DNA from 3 places in the Pseudomonas sp. Irchel 3A5 genome. Region 1 is predicted to be linked to each of the others. Evidence: predicted binding sites of a transcription regulator. Region 1 holds the regulator's gene; each other region holds the start of a gene.
What was found. The regulator sigma-54, encoded in region 1, starts transcription at its own class of promoters, with help from an activator protein. The targets are predictions, from matches to a motif close to ANTGGCATNNANNTTGCTNT.
Positions count from the first base shown of each region.

Region 2: the regulator sigma-54 is predicted to act here: its motif matches at 3,491-3,510, upstream of glnA (glutamate--ammonia ligase).
Region 3: the regulator sigma-54 is predicted to act here: its motif matches at 2,975-2,994, upstream of flgB (flagellar basal body rod protein FlgB).

Region 1 is NZ_FYDU01000008.1:164,565-170,362, forward strand. It holds gene CKW31_RS15155 (KpsF/GutQ family sugar-phosphate isomerase) at 1-371, shown strand, start outside; gene CKW31_RS15160 (HAD family hydrolase) at 385-909, shown strand; gene lptC (LPS export ABC transporter periplasmic protein LptC) at 923-1,495, shown strand; gene lptA (lipopolysaccharide transport periplasmic protein LptA) at 1,482-2,027, shown strand; gene lptB (LPS export ABC transporter ATP-binding protein) at 2,028-2,753, shown strand; gene CKW31_RS15180 (RNA polymerase factor sigma-54) at 2,939-4,432, shown strand; gene hpf (ribosome hibernation-promoting factor, HPF/YfiA family) at 4,563-4,871, shown strand; gene ptsN (PTS IIA-like nitrogen regulatory protein PtsN) at 4,885-5,349, shown strand; gene rapZ (RNase adapter RapZ) at 5,352-5,798, shown strand, end outside.
Region 2 is NZ_FYDU01000017.1:14,219-20,016, reverse strand. It holds gene typA (translational GTPase TypA) at 1-1,677, opposite strand, end outside; gene thiI (tRNA uracil 4-sulfurtransferase ThiI) at 1,822-3,276, opposite strand; gene glnA (glutamate--ammonia ligase) at 3,611-5,017, shown strand; gene CKW31_RS24510 (chorismate mutase) at 5,297-5,798, shown strand, end outside.
Region 3 is NZ_FYDU01000006.1:52,571-58,368, forward strand. It holds gene flgE (flagellar hook protein FlgE) at 16-1,356, opposite strand; gene CKW31_RS11180 (flagellar hook assembly protein FlgD) at 1,385-2,065, opposite strand; gene flgC (flagellar basal body rod protein FlgC) at 2,079-2,519, opposite strand; gene flgB (flagellar basal body rod protein FlgB) at 2,523-2,930, opposite strand; gene cheR (protein-glutamate O-methyltransferase CheR) at 3,342-4,169, opposite strand; gene CKW31_RS11200 (chemotaxis protein CheV) at 4,214-5,146, opposite strand; gene flgA (flagellar basal body P-ring formation chaperone FlgA) at 5,226-5,798, shown strand, end outside.

The sequences.
Region 1 (5,798 bases):
AGCACGTCATGCACGTCGGCGAACAACTGCCGAAAGTACAGCGTGGCACCCTGCTCCGCGACGCACTGATGGAAATGACCCGCAAGGGCCTGGGCATGACGGCGGTTATCGAGACTGATGGACGACTGGCCGGGATATTCACTGACGGCGATCTGCGCCGCACTCTGGATCGTCCGATTGATATTCGCCTGGCGACTATTGATGACGTGATGACCGTTCACGGCAAGACGGCCCGCCCTGAGATGCTTGCAGCTGAAGCATTGAAAATCATGGAAGACAACAAGATCGGCTCACTCATCGTCGTTGACGAAAATGATCATCCGGTCGGAGCTTTCAACCTGCAGGACCTGTTGCGCGCAGGCGTCATGTAATGGAGATGTGCAAATGACTACCGATCTGCTGCAACGCGGTAAAAATATCAAACTGGCCATCTTCGACGTCGACGGCGTACTGACCGACGGTCGCCTGTATTTCCTTGAAGACGGTAGCGAATTCAAGACTTTCAACACTCTGGACGGCCAAGGCATTAAAATGCTGATCGCCTCGGGCGTGGCAACGGCCATTATCAGCGGCCGCAAGACGCCGGTCGTTGAACGCCGTGCCAAGAATCTCGGCATTGAGCATCTTTATCAGGGCCGCGAAGACAAGCTTGTGGTTCTCGACGAACTGCTCGGCCAGCTCGGCCTGAATTACGAACAGGTCGCCTATCTGGGTGATGATCTGCCAGACTTGCCAGTCATCCGGCGTGTCGGTCTTGGCATGGCGGTGGCCAATGCAGCAACTTTTGTCCGGCAACATGCCCACGGCATTACCCAGGCACGCGGCGGCGAAGGCGCAGCTCGCGAGTTCTGTGAATTGATCATGAGCGCTCAAGGCAGCCTTGAAGCCGCCCACGCAGCCTACTTATAGACAGAAGCCATTTATGCTTAGCAAAAGAATTCGAACGTTTCTGATCCTCGGCGTGCTGGCATTTTTGCTGGCAGCCGCAGGTTATTGGAACATCAGCCCGGAAAGCTTCATGGAGCAACCGGCTGCAACGGTGGACGAAAGCGCCATCGATTTTTACGCAATCAATGCGCATAGCGTGCAGTATTTGCCGGATGGCAAGTTGCAGTACGAAATGACAGCAGACAAGGTCGAGCACATCAAGGCCACCGATGTAACAATGCTCACCACGCCAGACTTGCAGATGTACCGTGGCACCCTCTTTCCCTGGCATATCCAGAGCAAAACGGGTGAGGTTTCCCCTGGTGGCGAGCAAGTCGAACTGATTGACTCGGTTCGCGTAGCACGAACAGACGAAAAAAAACGTACGACCATTATCACCAGCAGTCGAATGACCGTATTCCCGCAGAAGCAATATGCGCAGACCGAGCAAGCCGTTAGAATCGACGGCGCGGGCGGTGTGACTACGGCCAAGGGAATGAAAGCGTATTTGAACGACAGCAGGATGGACCTGCTATCTAATGTAAGAGGACAGTATGAGGCTCGTTAAAACCCTTCCTTTTTTGCTTGGCCTGGGTGCAGCACTGGGAAGCGCGAGCGCCTGGTCCCTGCCGACTGATCGCGATCAGCCGATCCACATTCAGTCCGACGACGCACAACTCGACGACAAGAAAGGCGTTGCCACCTATAAAGGCAACGTAATCATCACCCAGGGCTCGATGAAGATCACCGGTAATACCGTGACCATCACACGTAATGCCCAAGGTGAAGTCGATGTGTTCACATCGGTCGGCAACCTCGCGTACTACGAGCAGAAGCCGTCTGTAGACAAGCCTATCGTTCAAGCCTACGCGATCACTATCCAGTACTACGCTGCGCAGGATCGTATCGTTCTGATCGACAAGGCCAAGGTCATCAACGATGGCAACACGTCCGAAGGCGAGAAGATCGTTTATGACACGGTCAAACAGATCGTCAGCGCTGGTCGTGCCAATGGCGGCAGCAAGGTGACAACACCACGCCCGCGTATTGACATGGTTATCCAGCCGAAAAAGAAAACCGACCAGCAGAAGGCCCAGTAAATGGCGACGCTGAAAGCCCAGCATTTGGCTAAGAGCTACAAGGGCCGTCAGGTCGTTCGCGATGTGAGCCTGTCCATCGAAAGTGGTCAGATCGTAGGATTGCTAGGGCCTAACGGCGCTGGCAAGACCACCTGCTTCTACATGATTGTCGGCCTGGTTCAGGCTGATCAAGGGCGAGTGCTGATCGACGACCTGGATGTCAGCCACCAGCCCATGCACGGCCGCGCACGCGCAGGTATTGGCTATCTGCCTCAGGAAGCCTCGATCTTTCGCAAGCTGTCGGTAGCCGACAACATCATGGCGATTCTCGAAACTCGCCAGGAGCTGGACCGTGACGGACGCCGCAAGGAGCTGGAAAGCCTGCTGCAGGAATTTCACATCACTCATATCCGCGACAATATGGGCATGAGCCTGTCCGGTGGTGAGCGCCGCCGGGTGGAAATCGCACGCGCACTTGCTACCTCACCGAAATTCATCCTGCTCGACGAACCGTTCGCAGGCGTGGACCCGATTTCCGTAGGCGATATCAAACAGATCATCCACCATCTGAAAGCCAAGGGCATCGGCGTATTGATCACCGATCACAACGTCCGTGAAACCCTGGACATCTGTGAAACCGCCTACATCGTCAACGACGGGCAGTTGATTGCCGAAGGCGATTCGGAAACCATTCTCGCAAATCAGCTGGTGAAAGAGGTTTACCTCGGCCACGAGTTCCGCCTGTAAAAAGAACTGTGGTGCCCGGCTTTCAAGGCGGGCAGGACTGGGCCTTGGTGCTGATGGTTATTAAATGCCAGCACGCTCTAGTCAAACACTTCAGTTTCAGGCATATAATTTGCTTATGTACGCGCCCAGGCGCTCGGTAGTGGATGGCGCATGTGCGCCGGCGAATAAGGTGTTAAGCCCCAGCCATGAAACCATCGCTAGTCTTGAGAATGGGCCAGCAGCTGACGATGACGCCGCAGCTGCAACAGGCCATCCGCTTACTCCAATTGTCGACACTGGACCTCCAGCAGGAGATCCAGGAGGCACTGGAGTCGAACCCTATGCTGGAACGCCAGGAAGAAGGCGACGATTTCGACAACGCCGACCCATTGGCTGACAACATCGAGCAGAAACCTAATCCTGATGTCCAGGAGCCGACTTATCAGGAGTCCGCTCCTACTGTGGACAATCTGGAAGAAGGCGACTGGAGCGAGCGCATCCCCAACGAGCTGCCGGTCGATACCGCGTGGGAAGACGTCTATCAAACCAGCGCCAGCAGCCTGCCCAGCAATGATGATGACGAGTGGGACTTCACCACTCGTACCTCTGCCGGTGAGAGCCTGCAAAGCCATTTACTCTGGCAGTTGAACCTGGCGCCGATGTCCGACACCGACCGCCTGATTGCCGTGACCCTGATCGATTGCATCAATAACCAGGGCTATCTGGACGAGACTCTGGAAGAGATTCTCGACGCCTTCGATCCCGAGCTTGATATCGAGCTCGACGAGATTGAAGCCGTGCTGCACCGCATTCAGCAGTTTGAGCCCGCCGGTATCGGCGCGCGCAACCTGAGCGAATGCCTGCTCCTGCAATTGCGTCAGCTCCCGGCAAAAACCCGTTGGCTCAGCGAAGCACAGCGACTGGTCAGTGACTACATCGACCTGCTGGGCAGCCGCGACTACTCGCAGCTCATGCGCCGCATGAAGCTCAAGGAAGATGAACTGCGGCAGGTCATCGAGCTGGTGCAAAGCCTCAACCCTCGCCCCGGTTCGCAAATCGAATCCACCGAAGCTGAATACGTGGTGCCTGACGTCATCGTGCGCAAGGACAACGAACGCTGGCTGGTTGAGCTCAATCAGGAATCAGTCCCGCGCTTGCGCGTGAATCCGCAGTACGCCGGTTTTGTCCGCCGCGCCGATACCAGCGCCGATAACACGTTCATGCGCAATCAGCTGCAAGAAGCACGCTGGTTCATCAAAAGCCTGCAAAGTCGTAATGAAACCCTCATGAAAGTGGCAACGCAGATCGTCGAGCATCAGCGCGGCTTCCTTGAGTACGGCGATGAGGCGATGAAACCACTGGTCCTGCATGACATCGCAGAGGCCGTAGGCATGCACGAGTCGACCATTTCTCGTGTAACCACTCAGAAATTCATGCATACCCCCCGTGGTATTTACGAGTTGAAATATTTCTTCTCGAGCCATGTAAGCACCTCCGAAGGCGGTGAATGTTCGTCCACAGCCATTCGCGCGATCATCAAAAAACTGGTTGCAGCGGAAAATCAGAAAAAGCCGTTGAGTGACAGCAAGATCGCTGGTTTACTGGAGGCACAAGGCATTCAAGTAGCCCGTCGCACAGTAGCCAAATACCGCGAATCACTTGGCATTGCGCCGTCTAGTGAACGCAAGCGACTGATGTGACGAGAGGTACAGTAGTAACCGCCCGAGCACTGGCCCGAATCGGTTCTACGCAACCCGGTTGCTAGCCACAGCGTTCCAGTGGCAGGCAAAAGCCTGCCTCTTTATGCACTGGCAATAAGGAGAAAGCGGTATGCAAGTCAACATCAGTGGACATCAACTGGATGTGACCGACGCCCTACGCGACTACATCACCGAAAAACTCGGCAGACTGGAGCGCCACTTCGACAAGATCACTAATGTGCAGGTCATCATGGAGGTCGAGAAGCTTAAACAGAAAATCGAAGCCACCCTGCACATCCCCGGCTCAAAGGTCGTCGCCAATGCGGAACATGATGACATGTACGCGGCAATCGACCTTTTGACCGACAAGCTGGATAGACAACTGCTCAAGCATAAGGAAAAGCAGCTCAGCCTCCTTCAGGGTGCAACGGCTCGCTGATACCCCCAAAAACATGATCCGATTAGAAAATATCCTGACCCCCGGCCGTTCACTCGTGAACGTGCCGGGCGGCAGCAAGAAAAAAGTCCTCGAACAGATTGCCAACCTGATCGGCAGAGAAGTGCCTGATCTGGACTCGCAAGTCGTGTTCGAGAGCCTTGTCGCCCGTGAAAAACTTGGCTCTACCGGCTTTGGTAATGGCATCGCCATTCCGCACTGTCGTTTGAAGGGATGTGAATCACCCATCAGCGCATTGCTGCACCTGAACGCTCCTGTAGATTTCGACGCTATCGATGGCGCCCCCGTTGACTTGCTGTTTGTCCTGCTGGTCCCGGAAGCGGCTACCGATGCACACCTGGAATTGCTGCGCCAGATCGCCAGCATGCTCGACCGCAAAGAAGTGCGTGAACGCCTGCGTAGTGCCGCGAGCAACGAAGCCCTTTATCAGGTAGTACTGGACGAGCAAAACAGGCATTAATCATGCGCATGATCATTGTGAGCGGTCGCTCGGGCTCCGGCAAAAGCACCGCGCTGGATGTCCTGGAAGACAGCGGCTTCTACTGCGTTGATAACCTTCCGGCCGGTCTGCTCCCGGAACTCGCCGAACGCGCGCTGATCAATACCGAGCTGGCCGAACCGTTGCTGGCCGTCTCCATTGATGCACGCAACCTCCCCAGTCACCTGACGCGCTTCCCGCAGATGCTGGAAGAGGTTCGTTCACGCAACATCCAGTGCGATGTGCTGTACCTGGATGCGGATGAATCGACCCTCTTCAAACGCTTCTCGGAAACCCGTCGTCGCCACCCTCTGAGCAACGCCAACCGCTCGCTGGCCGAGGCCATTCGGGACGAGACTACGTTGCTGGGGCCGATCATTGATCTGGCAGACCTGAAGATCAATACCACCCACCTGAACCTCTACCAGCTG
Region 2 (5,798 bases), on a different contig from region 1:
TGGAACCAGAGCGATGGTCTCGTCTTTACCCGAAGCACGCATGTTGTCGAGCTTCTTGCCTTTGGTTGGGTTGATACCCAGGTCGTTGTCGCGGCTGTTCAAGCCAACGATCTGACCGCAGTAGATCTCTTGACCGTGTTCAACGAACAGCTTGCCACGAGCCTGCAGGGTTTCCAGCGAGTAAGTCAGAGCCTTGCCGGTTTCAACCGAAACCAGAACGCCGTTCTGACGGCCCGACACGTCGCCCGACTTCATGGTGTCGTAGCGGTCGAAGATCGAGGTCAGGATGCCTGCACCGGAGGTGAGGGTCAGGAACTCGTTACGGAAGCCGATCAGACCACGAGCAGGGATGTTGTACTCAAGGCGCACACGGCCCTTGCCATCCGGAACCATGTTGGTCAGATCGCCTTTGCGCAGACCCATTTGCTCCATGATGGAACCCTGGGATTCTTCTGGCAGGTCGATGGTGACGTTTTCAAACGGTTCCTGCTTCACGCCGTCAACAACACGGATGATCACTTCCGGACGACCGACACCCATTTCGAAGCCTTCGCGACGCATGGTTTCGATCAGTACCGACAAGTGCAGCTCACCACGGCCCGAGACCTTGAACTTGTCAGCGGTGTCGCCTTCTTCAACGCGCAGAGCAACGTTGTACAGCAGCTCTTTGTCCAGACGTTCCTTGATGTTACGGGACGTCACGAACTTGCCTTCTTTACCGCAGAACGGCGAGTCGTTTACCTGGAAAGTCATCGAAACGGTAGGTTCGTCAACGGTCAACGGCACCATTGCTTCCACGTTCAGTGGGTCGCACAGGGTGTCGGAGATGAACAGCGAATCCATACCGCTGATGCAAACGATGTCGCCAGCTGCTGCTTCTTCAACGTCGATGCGGTGCAGACCGTGGTGACCCATCAGCTTCAGGATACGACCGTTACGGCGTTTGCCGTCGGCGCTGATCGCTACAACCGGGGTGTTCGGCTTGACGCGACCACGAGCGATACGGCCAACGCCGATAACACCCAGGAAGCTGTTGTAGTCCAGAGCGGAGATCTGCATCTGGAACGGACCGTCACGGTCAACAGACGGCGCTGGTACGTTGTCGACGATCGACTGGTACAGCGGGGTCATGTCTTCAGCCATTTCAGCGTGGTCCAGACCGGCAATACCGTTCAGGGCCGAGGCGTAGACGACTTTGAAGTCCAGCTGTTCTTCGGTAGCACCCAGGTTGTCGAACAGGTCGAAGATCTGATCCAGAACCCAGTCCGGACGCGCGCCTGGACGGTCAACCTTGTTGATGACCACGATTGGACGCAGGCCGGCTTCGAAAGCCTTCTTGGTCACGAAACGGGTTTGCGGCATAGGGCCGTCTTGAGCGTCAACCAGCAGCAGCACGGAGTCAACCATCGACATTACGCGCTCAACTTCACCACCGAAGTCGGCGTGGCCCGGGGTGTCCACGATGTTGATGTGGTAGCCGTTCCAGTTGATGGCGGTGTTTTTCGCCAGAATGGTAATACCGCGCTCTTTCTCCTGGTCGTTGGAGTCCATCACGCGCTCGTCGTTGAGCTCGTTACGCTCCAGAGTGCCGGATTGGCGCAAGAGTTTGTCTACCAGGGTGGTTTTACCGTGGTCAACGTGAGCAATGATGGCGATGTTGCGTAGATTTTCGATCACTTGTGTATCTCGATCAGAGGATTCGGTTAGCTGAATACTGCTAAACAGCTATTTATAACGTCAGAGTCGGCCAAAGCCGTTACGGCTAGACGACTGGCGTCGGGGGGCCGGTGACGCAAGCCACAGGCAAACAGCCCCGGGCACTTAGCTCGGTCTATAAACGCGCACATTGGCATACCCCTCACTGAGCAAATGGTGAGCATGCAGGCGACTCATGACGCCTTTGTCGCAATACAACAGGTACTGGCGCGTGTTATCCAGTTCCTTGAAGCGGCTGTTCAATGCATAGAACGGCAGCGCCTGTACTTCAATACCAGGCAATACCAGCGGCTGATCTTCCTGAGCATCCGGGTGACGGATGTCAACGATGACCTGCCCTGCCAGTGCCTGACTGACTTCTTCTATCTCGACACTCTGGCTCAGATCGTCAATCACACGATCGATCGAAACCAGTTTGGCGTTCTCCAGCGCTCGCTCGAGAACCGCCATGTCGAACTGTTGCTCTTCGTACTCAACGCGGTTGCGCTTGGCGTTGGTCTTGGGGTTGATCGAAATCACCCCGCAATACTCAGGCATGTGCCTGGCGAAATCGGCAGTACCGATTTCAACCGCCTGATCGACGATGTCCTGCTTGTGGCTGGTGATCAACGGGCGCAAGACCAGCTTGTCAGTCGCGGCGTCAATCAACGACAGGTTCGGCAACGTCTGGCTGGCAACCTGTGAAATCGCTTCGCCGGTAACCAGCACATCGATATCAAGACGGTCAGCGATAGAGGATGCAGCGCGTAACATCATACGCTTCAAAACTACACCCATATGACTGTTATCGACTTTCTGCAGTATTTCTCCGAGAACTTCCTCGAACGGCACGCTGATAAACAGCACGCGCTGGGAGCTGCCGTACTTCTTCCAGATGAAATGCGCGACTTCCATCACGCCCAGTTCATGGGCACGACCGCCCAGATTGAAGAAGCAGAAATGCGCCATCAGCCCGCGACGCATGACCTGATAGGCCGCCACGGTCGAATCAAAACCGCCGGACATCAATACCAGGGTCTGTTCGAGGGCGCCTAACGGGTATCCGCCGACACTGTTGTGCTGGCTGTGGATGACAAACAACCGTTTGTCGCGAATTTCCATTCGCACCACGATTTCCGGCTTTTTCAGCTCGATACCGGCTGCACCGCACTGCTTGCGCAACTGGCTACCGACGTACTTTTCGACATCCATGGAGCTGAATGCGTGCTTGCCGGCGCGCTTGCAGCGCACTGAAAACATCTTGCCCGGCAGCAAATCGGCGTAGTGCAGTTTGCACTTGGCAACGATGTCGTCCATGTCGCCCAGCGGGTATTCGGCAACCTGAAGAAAATTGGCGATGCCCGGCATGCAGCTCAGGCGGTCGGTCATGTCCTGCAGGGCCTTGGGGTCGGTCAGTTTCGTCTGAACCTCGAGGTTGTCCCACGAGCCATCCACCACCAGCACCGGGTCCAGATCACGGAGCACGGTGCGGATGTTCTTGGCCAGCTGGCGGATGAATTGCTTACGCACCGGCGGGCTTTTGATGATGATTTCGGGGAAGACTTTTACGATTAGTTTCATGAAAACAGCGCGCGAGGTGCCAGCCGAAAAAGAGGGGGCGGGATTATAGCGGAAATTGCTCAAGGTTTAACCAGTTATCGTGCAACCAATCATCGATGCACCAAAAAAGACCTGACGCCCATTATCAAGCCTCATTGTGGTGCGCCGAATTCTAAAATCGTCGATTTTTATCCCCGAATTGCTAGCGTTTCGGGCATAAAACCCATCTCGGGGCACTGGCATGCAATTTGCTCCCTTGTGAGGCAGGTTGCCTTGGCAGAGTATTTGCGCCGGCATCACCCAAATTCTAAGGGCCCAAACCATTAAATAGGCCCGAAGCCACCCGGAGGACACCATGTCGAAGTCGGTTCAACTCATCAAAGATCATGACGTTAAGTGGATTGATCTGCGCTTCACGGACACTAAAGGTACACAGCACCACGTGACCATGCCGGCTCGTGATGCGCTGGAAGACGACTTCTTCGAAGTCGGCAAGATGTTCGACGGCTCCTCCATCTCTGGCTGGAAAGGCATCGAAGCCTCCGACATGATCCTGCTGCCGGACGACGAAACTGCCGTTCTCGATCCGTTCACCGAAGACCCAACCCTGATCCTGGTTTGCGACATCATCGAACCTTCGACCATGCAAGGTTACGACCGCGACCCACGCGCTATCGCTCACCGCGCTGAGGAATACCTCAAGTCGACCGGTATCGGTGACACTGTATTCGCCGGTCCAGAGCCAGAATTCTTCATCTTCGACGAAGTGAAGTTCAAATCCGATATCTCCGGTTCCATGTTCAAGATCTACTCCGAACAAGGTTCGTGGATGTCCGACGCCGATATCGAAGGCGGTAACAAGGGCCACCGTCCAGGCATCAAAGGCGGTTACTTCCCGGTTCCACCATTCGACCATGACCACGAAATCCGCACCGCAATGTGCAACGCTCTGGAAGAAATGGGCCAGACCGTAGAAGTTCACCACCACGAAGTGGCGACTGCTGGTCAGAACGAAATCGGCGTGAAATTCAACACGCTGGTTAAAAAGGCTGACGAAGTTCAGACCCTGAAATACGTTGTTCACAACGTTGCTGACGCTTACGGCCGCACCGCGACCTTCATGCCTAAGCCTCTGTACGGCGATAACGGTTCAGGTATGCACGTTCACATGTCCATCTCCAAAGATGGCAAGAACACCTTCGCAGGCGAAGGCTATGCCGGTCTGTCCGACACCGCTCTGTACTTCATCGGCGGCATCATCAAGCACGGTAAAGCACTGAACGGCTTCACCAACCCGGCTACCAACTCCTACAAGCGTCTGGTTCCAGGCTTCGAAGCTCCAGTGATGCTGGCTTACTCGGCTCGTAACCGTTCCGCTTCGATCCGTATTCCTTACGTCAGCAGCCCTAAAGGCCGCCGTATCGAAGCTCGCTTCCCGGATCCATCCGCCAACCCTTACCTGGCTTTCGCAGCACTGCTGATGGCTGGCCTGGACGGCATCCAGAACAAGATTCACCCAGGCGACGCCGCTGACAAAAACCTGTATGACCTGCCGCCTGAAGAGGCCAAAGAGATCCCACAAGTTTGCGGCAGCCTGAAAGAAGCCCTGGAAGAGCTGGACAAAGGTCGTGCGTTCCTGACCAAAGGCGGCGTTTTCAGCGACGACTTCATCGACGCTTACATCGCTCTGAAAAGCGAAGAAGAAATCAAAGTACGCACGTTCGTACACCCACTGGAATACGAGCTGTACTACAGCTGCTGATCCAGTCGCGTCAGCAACTTTGACGCACAAAAGAGGCCTCCTTCGGGAGGCCTTTTTTATGGGCGGGGTTTAATATCCAGTAAATATTTGTTGCCTGAAGCGCTTTGCGCGAGTCCATGCTGTCGTATCGAGAACGCCGCCCCTGTAGGAGCGCACGAGCACCGCGAGGCCGCGATAGCGTTCTGTCTGATGTACTGCTATCGCGGCCTCGCGGTGCTCGTGCGCTCCTACAGATTCACTATCAAATTACATCCCGATTCAGAAAAGAGAAAAAGAGAGATGACCAATAAACCACGACTGCTTTTCCTCTGCGCCACCCTTGCCAGCCTGACCGCCTGCTCAGCCACACCGACGTCCTCACCCGCCCCTGCCCCCCTGGCACCTTTGATGGCAACGATCAGCGAACGCCTTGCCATTGCAGATCAGGTCGCGCTGACCAAATGGGACAGCGGGAAACCGATTCAAGACAGCCCACGCGAAGCTCAGGTCATCGCGGCAGCCGCAAAGCTTGCACCGACCTACAACCTGGATCCACAGGAGGTCAGCCAATTCCTCGCCGCGCAGATCGAAGCGAACAAGCTGGTGCAGTACGCACTTCTCGCGAAATGGCACGAAGCCGGCAAGGCGCCGGACACCCAAAGGCCGGATCTGGTCGGCCAGATCCGCCCACAGCTGGATCAACTGCAAACGCGACTGCTGCGCGAATACTCAGCCTTTGCGATGTACCGTCAGGACCCACACTGCCCAAACTGGCTGATTCAACAGTCCCGGGCGCAAGCCA
Region 3 (5,798 bases), on a different contig from region 1:
ATGCAGCGACGTTTATCACGTCATCTGGATAGTGGTCTGCATGATAGTGCTTTGCGTAGAGATCGTCTTCGCGTTCGCCTGATAGTTACTTTGCGCCTTGATCAGGTTAACCAGCTCTAACGTCAGGTCCACGTTGGAATCCTCCAGCGCCTGACCGGAAATGTCGCCCAGCGTACCCGACTGAGGAGCGCCGGTAACCGGAACACCTGAGGCGAAGGTTTCACGCCAGTTGGTACCACCGGCTGGAGACAGCCCCTGCACGTTGGCGAAGTTGGTCAGCGAGACCTGACCAATCACCTTGGATTGACCGTTGGTATAACTCGCAAACAGGTTACCGGTAGCGTCAACGCTCATGGAACTGATCTGACCAGTCGCATAACCATCCTGAGACTTGGTGATAGCGCCCGACACAGAAGCCGTTTGTGTAGTCGACAGCATGTCCAGCTGGATACCGCCTACAGCAGCAGCCGCGCCGTTATCAACCCAGTTGGGAACCGTTGCAGTGCCCGCGTTATAAGCCGGATTCCAGTTGGATATCTGGAACGTACCGTCGGCGTTAACCACGACATTCGCACTTGACGTCGGCAACGGGTCAGTGATCAGAGCCCCCGCAGAGTCAAAGCTCAACGTTGTCTGATCCGGCGTGGTAGCGGTCGCCAAATCAGCGTTGGTAGGGTCGCTGATGCTACGGCCATCAATCAGCGAGTACATCGTCCAGGTGTTAGTACCGGACTTGGCGAAGTACTGATCCAGAGTGTGCTGGTTCCCCTGTGAGTCATAGATCGCAGTGCTGATAGGGAAATTGTAAGAAGCGGTATTACTCGGATCGAACGGAGTGACAGCAGGCACCGTCGCGGTAGAGTTCATGTTCGACGCGAGCGAGATCTTCGCTGTCGGGTTTGGCGCCTGGTTCGAAGAGTCAACCCGTAGATTCTGGGAGACACCCGTTACCACGTTACCGTTGGCATCAACGTTATAGCCCTGCAGGTTCATGCCGGAACTGTTGACGATGTAACCTTCTTTATCGGTATGAAAAGCACCCGCGCGAGTGTACAGCTTCTCGCCGTTGTTGCTGATCATGAAGAAACCATTACCGTTGATTGCCAGGTCGAGGCTGTTAGCGGTGCCGGTGGTCAAGGTGCCCTGAGTAAACTGCTGGGACACTGCTGCGGTTCTTACACCACTGCCAACGTTGGTATTGCCGGAAGTACCGCGAATGGATTGCGCGTACTGATCAGCAAACTCCACACGGGAAGATTTGAACCCATTGGTTGCAACGTTGGCAATGTTGTTGCCTGCTACGTCGAGGCTTTTATTTGCTGCGTAGAGCCCACTAAGACCGGTATTGAATGACATGTAACACTCCTTCGCCGTCGAGTCGGCTCTAAATTCCGATAGTTTGTACTTTGGACAGCGCGATACTTTGACCGCCCGCCAGATTTAGTGTCATCTCTCCACCACTGACCCCGGTGGTCACACTGTTGACCGTGGCAGGCAAGTATGTGGCGAGGCCTGTTGCAGTACCGTCAAGAGAACCTGAAGCCACAAAGCTGTAGTTGCCGGAAGCGACTTTTTCACCCGCTTCGTTGGTGCCGTCCCAAGTGAAACTTGAGGTACCCGCAGATTGGCTACCCATGTCCACTGTTTTGACCAGATTCATCTGCGCGTCATAAATCTTGACGTTGGTTGTCGTGCTGGATGAAGGCACAACCACCGACCCCGTCATGCCTTTCGCGGTATCAACCGAGGTTGCACCGGCATTGACAACCACTGAACGGCCGACCAGAGAAGAAGCCTGCAGGGCTTGAGACGACTGATAGAGGCCAGCAATGCCATCTACGGTAGTTGTCAGGTTCTGCATGCTTTCCAGGCTGCTGAACTGCGCCAACTGGGCAACGAATTCCCCGTTATCCTGTGGCTCCAGCGGGTTCTGGTTCTTCATCTGGGTAACCAGCAACTGCAGAAACGCATCCTTGCCTAACGCGTCATTGGAACTGGTCTTGGTTGCAGTCGGGTTTTGCAGCGAACTTATGAATTTCGCGGATACATCGTTTTCAACGGCCATTACGCGCCCCTTATCACTGACCGAGGGTCAGGACTTTTTGCATCATGGATTTGGCGGTGTTCATGATTTCCGCGTTGGTCTGGAACGAACGACTGGCAGAAATCATGTCGGCCATTTCTTCAACGACGTTCACGTTCGGGTAGTACACATACCCATTGCCATCGGCAGACGGATGATTCGGCTCGTAGCGCGCTTCGAGGTTGGAAGCATCTTCAATGATGCCGTTGACCTGTACACCCTGACCGGCTTCACCCTGATCCTGGAACAGCGAACCGCCGCCCTGCTGGCTTTGCTGGAAAACTGTCGCGAACACCGGGTGACGGGCGCGATAAGTCTGGTCCATGCTCGAAGACACAGTCTCGGCGTTGGCGATGTTACTGGCGGTGGTGTTCAACCGAGTGGTCTGAGCACTCATGCCGCTACCGGCAATGTTGAAGACGTTGGCTAGAGACATGAATTATTCTCCACGAAGGGCTGCAACCAACCCTTTGAATTTACTGTTGAGCAAGGTGAAGCTGGCCTGGAAACCGACGGAGTTTTCCGCGTAGTTGGCGCCTTCCACTTGAGCGTCGACGGTGTTCTGATCCAGCGACGGCGCCGACGGTGTGCGATACATCAGCGTGCCGTCGGTGTTGCCCATGCCTTCAGCTTCGATATGACGGTTGTTGGTCATATTCATCGCAAACTTGCCGCTCTTGACCTTGTCGCTTTCGGCGGCCAGCACAGAAGAGAAGTCCAGATCACGCGCCTTGTAATTCGGCGTATCGGCGTTGGTGATGTTGTTAGCCAGGACCTCTGCACGCTGAGCGCGGAAGCTGAGTGCCTTTTCGTGAATGCCTAGCGCTTTATCGAAGCTGATGCTCATTTCGGGAAACCTTTACCGGTTGACCAGATTTTCTTGATAGAGACATAGCAATCAGCGTGCCAATCTGTGGAAAGCCCATTTTCACAGGGCTGCAGGGCTGAGCGGCAGGGGTGATGCCAGAAAAGCGGCAAGTCATTTCCGCTGAGAGCGGCATAAGCGGCAAGGTGAGTGCCGTAAAGTTGCCAGTTGCCGGGGTATGCCTGCATTTCCGCTTTAGCCGCACCGACGCCTTCGCGGGCAAGCCTCGCTCCAACAGTCGCTATCCGTTGGAGCGAGGCTTGCCCGCGAAGGCAATGGAACAGCTAGCAAATCAACATCTGGCACATCCAAGCTCACCGAATGCGCTCAGTCACTGCAGGGTAAAAACAAAAAAAGAGACCCGAAGGTCTCTTTCCTGAACAACAAAGAAGCTTACTTGGCCTGGTAGATAATCCCCGGGCTGCATTGCACCATCTGGTAATGATCCGGCAGACCATTCAGCGCCTCGGAAGCACCGAGGAACAGATAGCCGCCCGGCTTGAGTGTGCCGTGAATGCGCAGCAGGATGTCTTTCTTCACTTCAGCCGAGAAGTAGATCAGTACGTTACGGCAAAAGACGATGTCGAACTTGCCCAGACTCGCGTAGCTGTCCAGCAGGTTAAACGCACGAAACTCGACCCGGCTCTTGATCGGAGCCTTGACGGCCCAGCGACCCGGCGACTTGACGTCGAAGTAGCGCTGCAAGCGGTCCGGAGACAAACCCCGACCGATTGCCAGGCTGTCGTACTCACCCGACTTGCAGTTGGTGAGCATCAGCCCCGACAAGTCAGTGGCAACAATCTGCGCACCGCTCTTCAACTGCCCGGAATTGCTGCGCTCAAACTCGTCGATGGTCATCGACAGCGAGTACGGTTCCTGACCCGAAGAGCAGGCGGCCGACCAGATGCGCAGGCGCTGACCGGGAGCAGCCTTGATGGCCTCGGGCAGAACCTTGTTCTTCATCACCTCAAACGGATAGGTGTCGCGAAACCACAGGGTTTCGTTGGTCGTCATCGCATCCACCACCTGCTCGCGCAAACCGCTGCGTGGCTGTGACTGGATGCGCTGGATCAGTTCGCCAAGGGTTTTGATACCTTGTTGTTCCATCAACTTGTTGAGGCGACTGGAAACCAGGTACTGCTTGTTCTCACCCAAAAGGATGCCACAGGCTTTTTCCAAAAATACCCGGAACTGCTCGAAATCCAAATTACCCGTAGCCAAGATGCCGCCTCTCAAATCATGTAAAACCACCAGGAACGACGCCCCTAGCTGATGTCTGCTGCCTTGATTCTGTCCACAACACGTGCGGCGAGGTCATCAGGCCGGAATTTGGCAAGGAAGTCATCCGCGCCAACTTTCTTCACCATAGCCTGATTGAACACACCTGACAGAGAAGTATGCAAAACGATGTGCAGTTTTTGCATCCGAGGGTCATTACGAATCTCGGAGGTGAGCGTGTAGCCGTCCATTTCCGGCATCTCAATGTCGGAAATCATCATCAGGAATTCTTCTTCAGGCTTCTTGCCTTCAGCGACCATCTGCTTGAGGTAATCCAGTGCCTGACGACCGTCGTTAAGCGCAACCACTTCCACGCCAACAGTCTGTAGACAGCGGCTGACCTGTTTGCGCGCCACTGAAGAGTCATCGACCGTCAGCACTCGCAGAGAAATGGCCTTGTGATGGGTTTCCTCGTCGATCACACCGACAGACACGGCTTCCGACATCGGTGCCACTTCCGCAAGAATCTTCTCGACGTCGATGATTTCCACCAACTGGTTATCGACCCGCGTCACCGCCGTCAGGTAGTGATCGCGACCCGTTCCCTTGGGTGGCGGATGGATCTCTTCCCAGTTCATGTTCACGATGCGCTCGACCGAGTCCACCAGAAAACCCTGAACCTTAGTGTTGTACTCAGTGATGATCACGAACGCGTTATCAATCGACATCTGCCCTGGCAAACCGGTTGCCATGGCGAGATCGAGAATCGGGATCGTCCCGCCACGAATGTTCGCAACGCCGCGCACAATCCGACTGGATTTAGGCATCACAGTGAGCTTGGGGCATTGCAGCACCTCCTTCACCTTGAAGACGTTGATCCCATAAAGCTGTTTGCCATTGAGACGGAACAACAAGAGCTCAAGGCGATTCTGCCCAACCAGCTGTGTTCGCTGGTTCACTGAATCCATTACACCGGCCATGCTGCGACTCCCCTATCAAAGTAACCATCGCCACAGCACCTGGTCAGGTAAGCGGCACGGGCCTTGCTTTTCATACGTCATGAATGCAAAAACGACAATTTCCCGACACGCCATCTTCAAGAACCGCATCTTGCTCTGTTCGCTGGCTTTGCTGTGTCTTTCTGCCTTGGTGAATACCAGTCGGGCAGACAGTTTCACATTGCCTGAACAACTTATCGGCGTCACTCAGGGGTTTCTTGAATTCACAGTTGAAGAGTATTTGGCGACTGCCCAGATCGAAGGGCGCTACGAAATTGAAGTGCGTCAATTGGACCCTCGTCTTCGCATGCCTTTTTGCGACAAGGAATTGACAGCAAGCCTTGAAAGTCCGCGCCCCGTAGGCCGCGTGACTACCCGGGTGCGCTGCGAGGGCTCGTCGCCCTGGACGGTGTTTGTACCCGCCCAGGTGCGGTTGTTCCGCAATGTGGTGACTGCCGTTCGCCCGCTCAAGCGTGACGCGGTGATTACCGAGCAGGACATCGCCATGCGCGAGCGCGACATTGGTTTGCTGGGTCAGGGTTTTCTATCCGCTGAAGATCAGGCCGTTGGGCAAAAGATCCTCCGACCAATGGTCATCGACCAAATCATTGCACCCAACTTTCTGGAACAGCCC